DNA from 3 places in the Novosphingobium terrae genome. Region 1 is predicted to be linked to each of the others. Evidence: predicted binding sites of a transcription regulator. Region 1 holds the regulator's gene; each other region holds the start of a gene.
The links. The regulator LexA, encoded in region 1, represses DNA repair genes until DNA is damaged. The targets are predictions, from matches to a motif close to GTTCCNCNCTTGTTCT.

Region 1 (3,238 bases):
GCAGGACTTGCCCGGCCCATGGCGCGTGGTGGGCGAGAGCGCGGCAGGCCACCCATGGCCTCACCCCGTCCAGCCCGGCGAGGCGATCCGCATCGCCACCGGCGCGCTGATGCCCGCAGGCGCCGATGCCATGGTGCTTCAGGAAGATGTCACACGCGATGGCGACCACCTGACCCTGACCGGCGATACTCCCAACCCTCCGGGCCGCCACATCCGCCGCACAGGGCTGGATTTCACGCAGGGCACGCCTTTGCTGCCCGCCGGAACCCGCCTCGGCCCGGCCCAGATCGCTCTGGCCATTTCGGGCGGCCATGGCAGCGTGAGCGTGCGCCGCCTGCCCCGCGTCACCATCATCGACAGTGGCGACGAACTGGTTTCCCCCGGCACAGATCCCCTGCCGCACCAAATCCCCGCCAGCAATGGCGCGATGCTGGCCGCGATGGTCGGCGCCGTGGGCGCGGAGGTGACGCGCATCGGCCCGGTGCTAGACGATTTATCCGCGCTGGTCGCCGCTCTGCAGGCCGCTGGCGAGGCCGATCTGATCGTCACCTCGGGCGGCGCTTCGGTGGGGGATCACGATCTGATCCGCCCGGCGCTGGAAGCATGGGGGGCGCAGCTGGCCTTCTGGCGCGTGGCGATGCGCCCCGGCAAGCCACTGATGCATGCGCGGCGAGGCGCGTGCCATATTCTTGGCCTGCCGGGCAATCCGGTCTCCGGGCTGGTGTGCGGGCAGTTTTTCCTGCTGCCGATGCTGCGTGCCATGATGGGCGCCAGCACGGTTCTGCCCCGCCGCGTCAGCGCCCGGCTGACAGCCCCTGTGCCCGCAGGCGGCAAACGCCAGGAATTTCTGCGTGGGCTTTGGGATGGCGAAACCGTCACCCCCAACCCGATGCGTGACAGCAGCGCTCTGGCAGCAATGGCGGCCAGCAATTGCCTGATCGACCGGCCCATCGATGCCGATGCCGCCGAAATGGGCGCAACCGTGGGAATTTATCTGCTGGACACGCATTCCCTTGCTTGACGGCTCCAACATTGTTGCATAAATGTTCTTTGTTCGTTCGGAAACGGAACGGCAGGAAGGACATCCGCATGCTCACCCGCAAGCAGCACGAATTGCTCCGCTTTATCCAGGTCCGGCTGGAGGAGGATGGCGTCTCCCCCTCGTTCGAGGAAATGAAGGAAGCGCTCGACCTCAAGTCGAAATCGGGTGTCCACAGGCTGATTTCGGCGCTGGAAGAACGCGGCTTTATCCGCCGCCTGCCCAACCGCGCCCGCGCCCTTGAAGTGCTGCGCCAGCCCGAGGATGTAGTCAGCAGCACGCGGACCGCGCCAGCCCCCCGCGCGCCTGCCGCTCCAGTGGCGCCCACCCGCCCTGCCGCGCTGACCTCCTCTGGTCTGACTGGCGCCCCGGTCGCCGCGCTGCGTGCGGACAATGATGTGATCGAGATTCCGCTGCATGGCCGCATCGCTGCAGGCGTGCCGATCGAGGCGCTGGAAGGCCAGTCGACCTTGCCGGTGCCCGCTGCCCTGCTCGGCTCGGGCGATCATTACGCGTTGGAAGTTTCGGGCGATTCCATGGTCGAGGCCGGCATTCTCGATGGCGATCTCGCCCTGATCCGCAGCACCGAGAGCGCCCGTGACGGCGAAATCGTGGTGGCACTGGTACGCGGCGGGGAAGCGACGCTGAAATATCTGCGCCGCGAAGGTGGCATGATCCGGCTCGATCCGGCCAATGCCACCTATCAGTCGCAATATTATCGCCCTGACGAAGTGCAGGTGCAAGGCAAGCTGGCAGGGCTGCTGCGCCGCTATCACTGATAGTTCAGGAGGGGGCAGAACGGTTCTGCTCCCTCTCTGCTTTGCGCATGGGCGTCATAGGCGCATGGCCTGGAGCATGTTCAAGCTGACTGCATAAGGTCAACGGTTCGGAACATGCGACAGCAAAGGATCAGAGCGTTTCGCTGTCGGTGAAAACGCGCTGGTGCCAGTTGAGGCAAGATCGGCCTTCGCGGCGATGTTTATGATGATTGCGGCGGATTGCGCAGTCCATCGCCAAGATGGCCTCATTTCAACACCGCGCCACCTCACCAGAGCAGTCTCCGACACCCAATCGGCATTCCTCCCGCAGGCCCGCTTTGACTGCATCTGGCAACATCAGGGTTCTGGCACCTCGCGGGGCGCATGGTGCGGGGCACGCCACCAGGGGTGGTCGCCGGCAGATTGCTCCACGGTGGTCACCCGGCGGTGTTCCAGATCCAGCGACAGGCCGCCGCTGCGCAGCAGCAAGCTACGGTCAGCCTTGAGCAATCTGGGGTGGCACGGGCCATAGAGTTTGTCCGGCGCCACCACGATATCGCTTTGAGCGCAGGCCTGCGCCAGTTCGGCAGGCTTGGGTTCGCCCTTGCCCCGCGCGATCAGCAGACGCCAGCGCCTTCCCCCCCGGTCGAGATCCAGCGCGCAAAAGCCTTCTGAACAGCGTGCACCGGGCCATGTCGTCAGCGGGGTGACCGTGCCGGTCAACCCTGCAGCCTCCAGCATGGACTCGCCCATGCGGCCTCCCTTGCCTTCGCGCAGGATCAGCAGGGCTCGGCCCTGGACGCCGGTGATGCCAATGTTCTTGCCGTCCCCGGTGATCAGCACATCGGGCGGATGCAGCCAGGCCAGTGAAACGATCGCCGCTAAAGCGAGCAACAACCCCCACAACCGCCCCCGCCCGTGCCACAAGGCCAGCCACAGCATGCCGCTTACAAACAGCAGAAACCGCCCCCCATCCATGGCGGGCATCATCGTCACCGAGGCCGGGCGCTGCGCCGTCCACCGGGCAATCGCCAGCAGCAGGTCGAGCGATTCCCCGCAAACCCACCATGCCGGGCCACCCATCCCCACCAGATCCAGCGCCAGCCCCAGCGCGATGGCAGGCATGGACACAAAGGTGGTCAGCGGAATGGCCACCAGATTGGCCATTGAGCCGTAAATCCCCGCCCGATGGAAATGGAACAGCGCAATGGGCATCAACGCCAGATCGATGACCATCCCCGACAGCAGGATCATCGCCAGATGGCGGAGCATGCGCAGCCACCAGCCTTCCTCACGCGGGGCCAGAAAGGCGCGGACCGGAGCGCAATCATGCAGCACCACCAGCGCCAGCACCGAACCGAAGCTCATCTGAAAGCTGGGCCCGATCACCGCCTCGGGCCAGAGCAGCATGGTGCAGATCGACCCCACCGCCAGCAGGCGC
Region 2 (3,238 bases), 920 kb from region 1:
ACGCGGATGCAGGCGCAGGATCGCGCCTTCCCCCAGCCGCGTCGCCAGCCGGTCAAGCAGGGCGGCGATGGTCTCCTCTTCCCGATCTTCCGCTTCGCTTGAGGTTTGCCGCGCGGCCAGCGGTTCATGGCGCGGCACGGCCAGCGCCATGGCATCGAAGCCGAAACCGGGGTCGAGCGGATCGGCCAGATTCTCCAGCCTTTCGCGCAGCAGCCGCACCACCGGCGCCGCATCGCGCGTGGGCAGGGCGGTCTCCACCGCCAGATGGCGCAGCGCCCCATCGGCGCGTTCCAGCCGCAGCACAAAGCGGCGGCCACCCAGACGCCGCGCTTCCATCTGCCGCGCAGTGTCTTCCAGCAAGGCCTCGGCGACCTCCAGCACATCCTGCGTGCGGCCGATGGGCTCGGCAAAGCGGATGTCGGCGCGGATCGGCACCGGGCGTGCGCGCGCCACAATAGGACTGCCTGCCTCGCCCAGAATGGCGCGCAGCTTCGCCACGGCCTCCTCGCCGAAACGCGCGGCGAGCGAGCCCATCGGGCGGCTGGCCAGATCGCCCAGATGCTTGAGCCCGGCGCGGCGCAGCCCGGACAGTGACGCCTCTGGCAATTCCAGCGCGGTGATGGGCAGGGCGCGGATGCGCAATGCTTCCTCACCGCCCGCCTGCCCGCGTTCAAAGCGGGCCAAGGCGCGGGCCGCAGCGGCATGGCTGGCCAACGCCGGGCGCGTGGTAAGCCCCGCCTCGGATATCGCCAGCCGGGCCAGCGCGGCCTCGCCACCGAAAAGATGCGCGCAGCCGGTGATGTCCAGCACCAGCCCATCGGGCGGATCGAGCGCCACCATCGGGGTGAAGCGCGCCATGCGCCCGGCCAGAACCGCCAACAGCCTGGCATCCTCGGGCGGGTCATGCGGGGCGGTCACCAGATCGGGGCAGCGCGCCCGCGCATCGGCCAGAGTCATCCCCACGGCCAGGCCATGACTCGCGCCATCCCTCTCCAGCGCGGCGAGGCGCAGCGCCTGACCCACGCGGGCCACCAGAGCAAAGGGCAGATCTGCGTCAGGCGGCGCGGTGCGTTTCACCCGCTCGCAGGGCAGGAAAGGGAACCACAGCGCCAGACAGCGGCGCGGGCTTGATCTCTGTTGAGCTTGCGGGGTCATGGAAACCTCCCTGCCAGCCGTCGCGATGCAGCAGCCAGCTCAGTCCCGAGGCGCCGCCGCGCTGGCGCTGCAGCGTGGCCGTCAGCGCGGCATGGCCCGGCGCTTGTCCTGCCAGAGCGATGGAGGGCGCCGGGGCGATGTGCCAGCGGGTCTGCGCGGCGCTGGCGCGGGGTGGGGCATCGCCGCGCAGCATGATCACCAGCGCGCCGGAACGCTCCGCCGCCAGCACCAGACGGCGGCTGGCGGTCAGATCGTAGTCGGGCAGCGGGCCCCATGTTTCCAGCACCACGGCGGCCAGACCCGGGCAGCGCGCGGCATCCAGCCCGGCGCGCAGCAGGGCAAGGCTGTCGGGCGCTTCCACCACCACCAGCCGCCGGGAATCGAACCCCAGCTGCGCCCAGCCCGCGCCGCAGGGCTGCAGGCCCTGTCGTGTCTTGGTGGTGCGCACCAGCACGATGGGCGGCGCTTTGGGGCTTTGCGTGCCGGTCACCGCCGCCAGCACAAAGCCCAAGGCCGCTGCCCAGCCATCGGCATCGGCGTGAATCTCGTGCAGATGGCCGGCGGCCAGTGGCGGCGGCAGAGGCGACCGGAGCGGAGAGGGTTGTGGAATCATGGCGAACATCCTGCGAATCGCACTTCATGTTCACTTTATGTTCTTATTGAGGCGCAATGTCCATCAGCAGCTGATGCGCTCTCCACAGGGTGGGCCCTGCAGATGGTTCAAAGATGCCAAGGATAGGAAAACCGGGCCCTGCCCCCGAGTGACCCCGCGAGGGGGTGTTTTATGTTCCTGGTGCGGTCGAGAAGACTCGAACTTCCACGGGCTTTCGCCCACAACGACCTCAACGTTGCGCGTCTACCAATTCCGCCACGACCGCATCAAGACAGCGATGAGCCGAGGCCCCTTCGCTTGGTAGGAGCGGGCCACTAGCAGAGGGCGTCACACCCTGCAAGCGCTGTTTGGCAAATTTCTTACAAGCCCCGAAGCGCAGGCTTTTATTCGGCTTTCCAGCCGATATCCGCCCCATGGGCCGAGCGGGGAATATCCGTCATCGCCTCGCTGACGGCCAGGGATTCGCCCGGAGCCAGCACGCGCTTGGCCGGGGTGATCTCCCAGCTGTAGACTTTCCGCCCGCCCGCATCGCGCAGCACCACGATCAGCTGGGGCACATTGCGCCGCTGCTTGCCGACATTGGTGATCGTGCCGCTGATGCCGAAATATTCCCCGCCATTGGCCAGCGAACGGCGATCCTGCCGGTTGGAGGGGAAGGTCAGCACCAGATCGGGCTGGCCCGCCGCAAAGGGCGAATGGCCGAAGGGCAGCCAGCCGGGCAGGCCGAAGCGCCACACCGCGCCCGCTGCCACCAGCGCCAGCAGGCCGAAGGTGATCGCCAGCATCGTCCACATCCGCGCCGGATTGCGGCGGGGGCGGAAGGGCGGCTCATGCGCGAAGCTGGAAGGTGTGTCGTCGAAATCGTCGGCGACGGTGGTGGTCGCGGCGGGTTGCGCTTCGGGCTTGTCGCGCTCGTAAGCCGGGACAGGGGCGGCAAAAGCGGTCGGCGTTGCGACAGCAATGTCGCCCGCCGGGGCCGGAACGGGGTAGGATGAGGGCCAATCCTCCTGCACTGTCGGGGCAGGAGGGGGTGGAGCAACGGGCTCCGGCGCGGCAACCATCGCCTCGGCCATGGCAGGCGCGGGGGTCGGCTGGGCGACAGGAACCGCCGCAACAGGCGCTTCTGCCTCTATCCCATGGCCATCCTGAAACCAGCTGTGGCGGCACTTGGCGCAGCGCACTGTGCGACCCTTCGCTCCGATGGCATTATCCGGAACGGCATAGCGTGTCGCACAGGCTGGACAGGCGATAATCATCGTTGCCTGTCATGCATGGCTGTGGCCAGCGCTGCAAGATAGGGTATTTGCGAAAGAGCGACCTGCAGGCTTTTTTCCACCGCCCTTTTTTCTAAGGCGCGGGGCGGTTATAGCATGAGGGTGATGATATGCCCCTCCGCTGAACCGAGCGCCTTTTTTGCGTCTGCCCGGAACGCCTCCCCCCGGCCTGCTTTCGCTGCGTCAGGCCTTTGCG
Region 3 (3,238 bases), 2.3 Mb from region 1:
GGTTTGAAGAAGAGAGAATGCGAGGGTGTTACACCCTCGCGCTCCCGGGTTTTGTCTGCGCAGGCGCTAAGGGTTCGGCCTTGCGGAAGGTCGCTGCGCCGCAGGCATAAAATCCAAACACAGCGCGACATTGCCAATGATAATTGCCTGCGGCGCTTTGCCTTGCGCAGGTGGAGAGACGGGGCGCACCAATCGGGTGCCACTGCCGCTTCGTCGGAAGACGTCATGAGAGCGCGAGGGGATAATCCCCTCGCATCTTCTCTTCCTTAACTCACTTGCTCAAAAAGCTTTTCCGCCTCTTCCGCTCCCAAATCGATCCTGAACAGATCTCCCAGAACCTCCCGCCACGCAGCGGCAGAGGCAATCTCGCTCGCCTCCCCTTGCCCGGCCCGATGCACGCTCAAGCGCCGCCCGTTCAGCGAGGCGAACCCATCGGGCAGCACGATGGACACAAGGCAGGCGCTGGTGAAGCGCGTGCCCGCCCGCGTGAAGGTCCAGTGGTTGGAGAGTTCCAGATCGATCGGCGCGACCTCGGCCAGAGTGAAGCTGTATTGCGGCTGGAAGGTGTCGTGGGTCTGCGCCCTGCCATCGGTGGCGCTGGCCGGGCCGGCGCGCTCCAGCAGCCATTCTCCGGTTGCGGCACCATCGGCACCGACGCGGCGCAGGCGATGGAGCGCCCCATCCGGCGTGGCTGCCTGCGCACCATCGAGCAGCGGCAGAGGCGGCACATAGGAACCGCCGAAACCGGCATCTGCGATCCATGGCTCACCTGCAATGGAGGCGAGGCGGAGCGTGTGGGTCTGGGGCGGGATGGTGGTGGCCTCACCGGGCCATGCGCTGCCGAGCCAGACGCGGCCCAGCAGCGGCCGGTTGGTAAAGCCTAGCTCCGTCAGCATCGCGCCGAAAAGGGCATTATGCTCAAAACAATAGCCGCCCCGATGTCGAGCGATCAGCTTGTCGGCGATGGTGACGAGATCGATGTGGATCGGGCGCCCCAGCATCACATCGAGATTCTCGAAGCCGATGGACAGCCGATGGGCGCGCTGCAAGGCCTCCAGACCGGCAGCATCGGGTGCGGGCTTTCCGGTCAGGCCGATGCGGGAGAGATAGGCATCGAGGATGGTCTGATTTTCCATGGAATTCCTGTCCTGCATCCGGCGATATCCCGGTTCTATCCGCTTGCTGATGGCCGCTGTCAATGTGGCGCGCCTTGACATTTGTTCTTATTTTGTTCACATCGAGTCCATGGCCGTTTCTCCTCCCGCACCGCGCGGACGTGGCGCCGTTTCAGGCGCGACCAGCACGCGCTTCGCCCTGCCCCAGCGCGAGCTGGACCGCGACTGGCTGGACGAGCGCGCCGCGCTGGACGAAGAGGTGCCCCGCCTCGCCACCACGGTGACCGAGGAAGCGGCACGCACGATCCTGTCGTTCAACCAGTCGCCCGATGTGCCCTTCGATCGCTCGGTGAATGCTTACAGGGGTTGTGAACATGGGTGCATCTATTGCTTCGCCCGGCCCACTCACGCCTATCTCGACCTGTCGCCGGGGCTGGATTTCGAGACGAAGCTCTTTGCAAAACCGCAGGCCGCCAAGCTGCTGCGCCGCACTTTGGCGGCACGCGGCTACCGCCCCGCCCCCATCGCCATGGGCACCAACACCGATCCCTACCAGCCCATCGAGAAGCGCTATCGCCTGACGCGCCAGATCCTCGAACTCTGCCTTGAGGTGCGCCACCCCGTCACCATCACCACCAAATCGGATCGCGTGCTGGACGATCTGGATCTGCTGCGCGAACTCGCCGCACGCAAGCTGACCGCCGTGGCGATCTCGGTGACCAGCCTCGACGCCGCCCTCTCCCGCAAGCTGGAGCCGCGCGCTGCCACGCCAATGAAGCGACTGGCGGCTTTGGGTGCGCTGGTGGAGGCAGGCGTTCCCGCCCATATCAACGTCTCGCCCGTGATCCCTGCCATCACCGAGGACTGGATCGAGCGCATCCTCGAACAGGCGGCCGAGCGTGGCGTGCGCAGCGCCAACTGGATCATGCTGCGCCTGCCTCACGAAGTCGCGCCGCTGTTCCGCGAATGGCTGGACACGCATTTCCCGGAGCGGGCCGCCAAGGTCATGTCGATCATCAACCAGATCCGGGGCGGGCGCGATAATGATCCGAACTTCCACAGCCGCATGAAACCGCAAGGCGTGTGGCCCGATCTGACGCGCGCTCGGTTCCGCAAGGCGATGGCGCGTTTGGGGATGGAACGTGGGCGGATCGAACTGGATTGCTCACAGTTCGTGGCGCCGGAAAGAGATGGGCAGATGCGGTTGTTTTGAAGGTTTAAAAGAGACATGCGAGGGTCATAACCCTCGCGCTCCCTTTCGTGTCTGCGTTGCGTATCGGGTTCGACCAAGGCGCTAGGCTTGCAGCGCCACAGGCATGAAAATTCCGAGCGAAGCGCTACGTTGCCTCGGTACTATTGCCTGCGGCGCTTTGCCTCGCGCAGGTGGAGAGACGGGGCGCTTGGATCGGGAACCACTGCCCTGGCGTCGGAAGACGTCATGGGAGCGCGAGGGGGTAACCCCCTCGCATTTTCTTTTTCCAATCCCCTTTAAGCCACCAACCGCAACTGCGCCCTGCCCCGCTGAGGCGCAAACGACAGCACCGTCACACCCTCAATCGCCGCGATCACCTCGACCAGATCGCCATCCAGCGCGAAATCCTGACCCAACCGCAGCTGCGGCTGCACCGGATCGCCGGTCTTCAGCGTGGCGACCACCTCACCCTTGGCGCTTGCGCCGGAACCTTCGCCGGCGCTCACGCGTGGCAAGATCGTGGCCAGTTGGACGAAGGCCTCGGGCTGGGAGACCTCGATCTTCAGCATCATGCGCGCGGCGTTGCGCACCTCACTCAGGGGCTGGCCTCCGCGGATGGTGACGCGGGGCGGCTCTTCGGGGCTGGGGCTGTCGAGTTCCACCGTCAGCAGAATGCAGGTGCTTTCCTTGGCCCAGTTGAGGAAGGGCTCGACCAGCGTTTCCTCGAAGCAGGAGGCGGAAAACTGGCCGGAGGAGTCCGAGAACTCCGCCATGATAAAGTCCTTGCCGCGCTTGGTTTTGCGCTTCTGCACGCTTTCGACCATGCAGGCCATCACGGCATTGGCACGGCCGCCCGGAGGCGCGCCCTGAGACATCAGCGCGCCATAGCTGCGCGCGCCATTGGCCGAGGCGATGGCGTGCCACTGCGCCA

Region 2: the regulator LexA is predicted to act here: its motif matches at 1,797-1,812, upstream of HGK27_RS16870 (ImuA family protein).
Region 3: the regulator LexA is predicted to act here: its motif matches at 1,220-1,235, upstream of HGK27_RS02745 (PA0069 family radical SAM protein).

The regions. Positions count from the first base shown of each region.
Region 1 is NZ_JABVZR010000001.1:2,850,561-2,853,798, forward strand. It holds gene HGK27_RS12765 (molybdopterin molybdotransferase MoeA) at 1-1,021, shown strand, start outside; gene lexA (transcriptional repressor LexA) at 1,090-1,818, shown strand; gene HGK27_RS12775 (ComEC/Rec2 family competence protein) at 2,155-3,238, opposite strand, start outside.
Region 2 is NZ_JABVZR010000001.1:3,770,936-3,774,173, reverse strand. It holds gene HGK27_RS16875 (Y-family DNA polymerase) at 1-1,155, opposite strand, end outside; gene HGK27_RS16870 (ImuA family protein) at 1,055-1,768, opposite strand; tRNA gene HGK27_RS16865 (tRNA-Leu) at 1,947-2,033, opposite strand; gene HGK27_RS16860 (zinc-ribbon domain-containing protein) at 2,152-3,024, opposite strand.
Region 3 is NZ_JABVZR010000001.1:584,836-588,073, reverse strand. It holds gene HGK27_RS02750 (arylamine N-acetyltransferase family protein) at 267-1,136, opposite strand; gene HGK27_RS02745 (PA0069 family radical SAM protein) at 1,246-2,328, shown strand; gene dnaE (DNA polymerase III subunit alpha) at 2,604-3,238, opposite strand, start outside.